Regions from separate parts of the Streptomyces sp. NPDC127098 genome, predicted to be linked through region 2. Evidence: riboswitches for the same ligand, from Rfam matches in the RefSeq annotation. Region 2 holds a riboswitch; the other holds the start of a gene.
The links. Region 2 has a riboswitch for glycine ahead of gcvT (glycine cleavage system aminomethyltransferase GcvT). Riboswitches for the same ligand answer to the same signal wherever they lie in the genome.
Positions count from the first base shown of each region.

Region 1: it holds a riboswitch for glycine, as region 2 does, so the genes downstream of both, gcvP (aminomethyl-transferring glycine dehydrogenase) here and gcvT (glycine cleavage system aminomethyltransferase GcvT) in region 2, are expected to answer to the same signal.

Region 1 covers NZ_JBHXFJ010000024.1:77,959-80,988, reverse strand. The annotation lists gene ACFWI8_RS17565 (DNA polymerase IV) at 1-33, shown strand, start outside; gene ACFWI8_RS17560 (PRC-barrel domain-containing protein) at 30-359, opposite strand; glycine riboswitch at 518-616, shown strand; gene gcvP (aminomethyl-transferring glycine dehydrogenase) at 795-3,030, shown strand, end outside.
Region 2 covers NZ_JBHXFJ010000044.1:14,271-17,300, forward strand. The annotation lists gene ACFWI8_RS24580 (enhanced serine sensitivity protein SseB C-terminal domain-containing protein) at 1-192, opposite strand, end outside; gene ACFWI8_RS24585 (enhanced serine sensitivity protein SseB) at 314-1,081, opposite strand; glycine riboswitch at 1,240-1,331, shown strand; gene gcvT (glycine cleavage system aminomethyltransferase GcvT) at 1,514-2,623, shown strand; gene gcvH (glycine cleavage system protein GcvH) at 2,681-3,030, shown strand, end outside.

The DNA of each region.
Region 1 (3,030 bases), on a different contig from region 2:
GCGGCAGCGGGCACCGTCCGGGGGCCTCGCTAGGTCCCGTCCTCCTGCGGCACGTCGAGGCCGTAGTGGTGGTAGAGCTGCAGCTCCTGCTCGGGGGAGAGGTGGCGGCCGACCCCGAAGTCGGGAGCGTCCCTGATCAGCGAGCGGTCGAACGGCACCCGCAGCGTGTCGCCCACCACCTCGCTCGGCTCCAGGGGGACGAACGCGTCCCGGCTGAAGATCCCGGTCCGCACGGCCGCCCACTCGGGAGCCCCGGTCGCGTCGTCGAGGTAGACCTCGTCCACGGTGCCGATCTTGGTGCCTTCGCGGTCGAACGCCTTGCGGCCGATCAGGCTGCGTGGGTCGATGTCGATCTGCATGGTTCCTCCCGCTGCTCCCCGCACCTCCGGAACCCATCCGGAAAGGGAACGCCACCTCCTACGAAAGGGCACAAACCGGCGGTCGGCCAGTCGAGCGCCGGGCGGCCGCACGGGACGTACGGGCCAGGACGTCCGCTGGTAGGCTCGAAGGCGGTTGACGACCCCGCGCGGGAGAGTCCCGCCGTCGAGCGGACGGCGGGCGCCGAAGGAGCAAATCCTCCCCGGAATCTCTCAGGCCCACGTACCGTGCGAGCGAAACCACTCTGGAAAGCAGGGCGACCACCGGTCGTCCTCACCGACGGTGCAAGCCGGGCACGCGGGTGCCGGGCGAAGCTCTCAGGTCCGGGCGACACGGCCGGATGACAGAGGGGGAGGCCGGTCGGGCAGCGCCGCCCGAACCCCCGAGGTCGCCGCGACCAGGAGGAGCCTCCACCCATGACCGTCCCCCGCACCCCGCTCACCGAACTCGAGCGTGGCACCCCGTTCGCTGCCCGGCACATCGGTCCCGACGCCGCCGACCAGGCCAAGATGCTGGCCCAGGTCGGCTTCGGCTCGCTGGACGAGCTGACCGCCGCCGCCGTGCCCGAGGCCATCCGCAGCGTCGGCGCGCTCCGCCTGCCGGACGCCGGGAGCGAGGCCGAGGTCCTCGCCGAGCTGCGCGCGCTGGCCGAGCGCAACACCGTGCGGCGCTCGATGATCGGCCTCGGCTACCACGGCACCTTCATCCCGCCGGTGATCCTCCGCAACGTCCTGGAGAACCCGGCCTGGTACACCGCGTACACGCCGTACCAGCCGGAGATCTCCCAGGGCCGTCTCGAGGCGCTGCTCAACTTCCAGACCGTCGTCGCGGACCTCACCGGCCTGCCCACGGCCGGCGCCTCGCTGCTCGACGAGGGCACCGCGGCCGCCGAGGCGATGGCCCTGGCCCGGCGGGTCGGCAAGGTCAGGGACGGCGTCTTCCTCGTCGACGCCGACTGCCTGCCGCAGACCGTCGCCGTCGTGCGCACCAGGGCCGAACCCACCGGCGTCGAGGTGGTGGTCGCCGACCTCGACGACGGCATCCCCGCGGAGCTCGCCGAGCGCGGCGTGTTCGGCGTGCTGCTCCAGTACCCGGGGGCCTCCGGCGCCGTGCGCGACCACCGGGCGCTGATCGAGCGGGCGCACGAGCTGGGCGCCGTGGTCACCGTCGCGGCCGACCTGTTGGCCCTCACCCTGCTCACCTCGCCCGGCGACCTGGGCGCCGACATCGCCGTCGGCTCCAGCCAGCGTTTCGGCGTGCCCATGGGCTTCGGCGGTCCGCACGCCGGCTACATGGCCGTCCGCGACGCCTACGCCCGCAGCCTGCCGGGTCGTCTCGTGGGCGTCTCGCGGGACGCCGATGGCCGGCCCGCCTACCGGCTCGCGCTCCAGACCAGGGAGCAGCACATCCGCCGCGAGAAGGCCACCAGCAACATCTGCACCGCCCAGGTGCTGCTGGCCGTGATGGCCGGCATGTACGCGGTCTACCACGGCCCCGAGGGGCTCGCCGCGATCGCCCGGCGCACCCACCGGTACGCCGCGCTGTTGGCCGCCGGACTGCGCGCCGGTGGCGTGGAGATCACGCACGACGCCTTCTTCGACACGGTCACCGCCCGCGTGCCGGGCCGGGCCGCCGAGATCGCGGCGGCCGCCCGCGCGGCCGGGGTCAACCTGCGCGAGACCGACGCCGACCACCTCGGCATCGCCTGCGACGAGACCACCACCCGGGCCGACCTGGCGGCCGTCTGGGGCGCCTTCGGGGTGCCCGCGGACGCCGCGGGCATCGAGGCGCTGGACGCGACCACCCCGGACGCCCTGCCGGAGGCGCTGCTGCGTGGTGACGACTACCTCACCCACCCGGTCTTCCACGAGCACCGCTCCGAGACCGCGATGCTGCGCTACCTGCGCCGGCTCGCCGACCGCGACTACGCGCTCGACCGGGGCATGATCCCGCTGGGCTCCTGCACCATGAAGCTCAACGCCACCGCGGAGATGGAGCCGATCACCTGGCCGGAGTTCGCCGAACTGCACCCGTTCGCGCCCGCCGAGCAGGCCGCCGGCTACCTGACCCTGATCCGGGAACTCGAGGACCGGCTGGCCGAGATCACCGGTTACGACCGGGTCTCGCTGCAGCCGAACGCGGGCTCCCAGGGCGAGTTGGCCGGACTGCTCGCGGTGCGCGCATACCACCGCGCCAACGGCGAGCCCGGGCGCACCGTCTGCCTGATCCCCTCCTCGGCGCACGGCACCAACGCGGCGAGCGCCGTGATGGCCGGCATGCGGGTGGTGGTCGTCGCCACCGGCGAGAACGGCGACGTGGACGCGGCCGACCTGCGGGCCAAGATCGAGGCGCACCGCGACGAGTTGGCGGTGCTCATGGTCACCTACCCGTCCACGCACGGCGTGTTCGAGGAGGACATCGCGGCCATCTGCGCCGCGGTCCACGAGGCCGGCGGGCAGGTCTACGTCGACGGTGCCAACCTCAACGCGCTGGTCGGCCTCGCCAAGCCGGGGCACTTCGGCGCCGACGTCTCGCACCTCAACCTGCACAAGACCTTCTGCATCCCGCACGGCGGCGGTGGCCCGGGCGTCGGTCCGGTCGCCGTCCGTGCCCACCTGGCGCCCTACCTCCCCGGCCACCCGCTCCAGCCGG
Region 2 (3,030 bases):
GTAGCCGTGGCCGGCCACCTCCATGCTGCCGTACTGGGCCTCGGGGTCTCCCGACCGGCCGTGCCACAGCAGCATCCAGACCTCGCCGGCGGCCAGCGCCGCGAGCAGCCGTTCGTACTCGTCGAGGCGGTCGGGGGCGATCCTGGGCAGCAGCTCCTCGACGCCCGCTCCGACGCCCTCGCCACCGGTCACCGGTCCCACCCCTCCCCGCGCGGTTCACGCCGCCGTCGCGCGCCGTCGTACGCCGTGGTGCGCCGTCATCCGCGGGCGGCCCGCCAGGGCGCCGACCGCCGGGGAGACCGCGCGGTGCGCGTCAGGCGTCCCGCGTGTAGAACGGCTGCACGCACTCCCTGAGCCAGTCCACCACGGGATCCTCGGCGGCATCAAGAAGCACCAGCTGCACCGGCCAGGCCACCGGCCTGCTGGCCAGCGCCCGGCCGAGCGCGTCGTGGACGGCGAGCCGGCTGGCGTCGTCGAGGTGCTCGAGCTCCACGCCGACGAAGAGCGAGGGCGAGCCGCCCTCGGTGCTGGCCAGGCCGCGCCGCGCGGTGCGTACGAAGCCCAGGCCGGTCAGCTCGCCGGAGACGGCGGACAGGAAGTCGATCGGGTCCTCCTGCCAGTCGGGCTGGAAGAGCCGCATCCGCGCCCCGGAGGGCACGCCGGGCGCCCGCTCGCCGGGGTTTACCCGGCACAGCTCGGCGACCACGGCCGGTGGCACCGGCACGCCGACCGTGCCGCCGGGGTTCACGGCGATGCCCACCTGCGGCGGCAGTCCGCGGGCGAACTCCCACGCCGGCGCGACGGCGAACGGCAGGTGCGAGGCGCCCCCCAGGTGCAGTTGCTCGGCCGAGCTGAAGACCGGCACGAACACCCCGCCGTTGAGCTCGATGGTCGGCAGGTCGAGGCTGCGGCTCTCCCGGCCGCCGCCCTCGGGCAGCGGCACCCACAGGGCGCTGCGGGCCAGCACCTTCAGCAGCCGCGGGCCGGCGTCGGCCACGCCGAGGGCCGCCGCCAGCGTCTCCTCGAGCTCGTTGCCCGGCCAGCCGCCGCCGTAGCCGGGACCCTGCCTTGCCATGTTCATCGTTTCAGCCCACCATCCGCTCAGATCACGATCCACTCGCGAGCGTCGAGAGGCACGATAACGGCTACCGGGCACGGCCGTTGGGCCGAGCGCCCCCGCGACCGGGCCGCCGGCGGCGGTTCGTGCGATGATGTCCGCACAACCGCATACTGGCCGTTCGACCGCGCGCGGGAGAGTCCCCGGCGTTCCGGGGCGCCGAAGGAGCAAGTCCTCCCTTGAATCTCTCAGGCCCCGATACCGCACGCGGAAGGCGAATCTGAAAAGCGGGCCCGCCCCCTCGGGGCCGGCCCCACCCACGGTGCAAGCCGCTCCGCCCGCCCGGGCGCCCGGCGAACCTCTCAGGTGCCGATGACAGATGGGGAGGGCCACGGCGGTCGGCTCTGTCCGCCGCACGACGGCCCCTCGCCCCCGGAGCACCTGGAGCCCACGCCCATGTCCCGCACCACCCCGCTCGACGCCACGCACACCGCGCTCGGCGCGGTCATGACCGACTTCGCCGGCTGGCGGATGCCGCTGCGCTACGGCAGCGAGCGCGCCGAGCACCAGGCGGTGCGCACCGCGGCGGGCCTCTTCGACCTCTCGCACATGGGCGAGATCACCGTGACCGGGCCCGCGGCGGGCGCGCTGCTCGACCACGCGCTGGTCGGCGAGCCCTCCGCGCTGGCGGTCGGCCGGGCCCGCTACACCATGATCTGCGACGAGCGCGGCGGCATCCTCGACGACCTGATCGTCTACCGCCTCGGCGATGACGAGTTCCTCGTCGTGGCCAACGCGGCCAACACCGACCCGGTGCTGACGGCGCTCACCGAGCGGCGGGCCGGCTTCGACGCCGCGGTCCGCGACGACCGCGAGCGGTACGCGCTGATCGCCGTCCAGGGCCCCGCCTCCCCCGCCGTCCTCGGCCGGCTCACCGACGCCGACCTGGCGTCCCTCCGCTACTACGCGGGCCTGCCCGGCACGGTCGCCGGCCGGCCGGCGATGATCGCCCGCACCGGCTACACCGGCGAGGACGGCTTCGAGCTGTTCTGCGCCCCCGAGGACGCCGAAGCGCTGTGGCGGGCGCTGACCGACGCCGGCGCGGCGGACGGTCTGGTGCCCTGCGGCCTCGCCTGCCGCGACACGCTGCGCCTGGAGGCCGGCATGCCGCTCTACGGACACGAGCTGACCACCGACACCACCCCGTTCGACGCCGGCCTCGGCCGGGTGGTCAAGCTCGGCAAGCCGGGCGGCTTCGTCGGCCGCGAGGCGCTGGCGGCCGCGGCCGAGCGGGCCGAGCGCCGGCCGCCGCGGGTCCTGGTCGGCCTGGTCGCCCGGGGCCGGCGGGTGCCGCGCGCCGGCCACCCGGTGGTGACGGCGGACGGCACGGTGATCGGCGAGGTCACCTCGGGCGCCCCCTCGCCGACGCTGGGCCGGCCCATCGCCATGGCCTACGTGGACGCGGCGCACGCCGCCCCCGACACCGCCGGCGTCGCCGTCGACGTCCGGGGTACGCACGAGCCGTGCGACGTCGTCGCGCTGCCGTTCTACCGGCGCCAGAAGTAACCGGCGCCAACGAGCAACAGGTACCACCAACCACCCTGATCCGGGAGAATCCCCCTCATGAGCGACAACCCTGAGCAGTTCCGGTACAGCCAGGAACACGAGTGGCTTTCGGCCGCCGAGGACGGCGTGGCGACGGTCGGCATCACCCGGTTCGCGGCGGACGCGCTCGGCGACGTGGTCTTCGTCCAGCTGCCGGCCGTCGGCGACACCGTCACCGCCGGCGAGTCCTGCGGCGAGCTGGAGTCGACCAAGTCGGTCAGCGAGCTCTACTCCCCCGTCAGCGGCGAGATCACCGAGGCCAACCAGGCCGTCGTCGACGACCCCTCGCTGGTGAACACGGCCCCGTTCGGGGACGGTTGGCTGTTCCGGATCAGGATCGACGAGTCGGCCGAGCCGGCGGGGCTGAT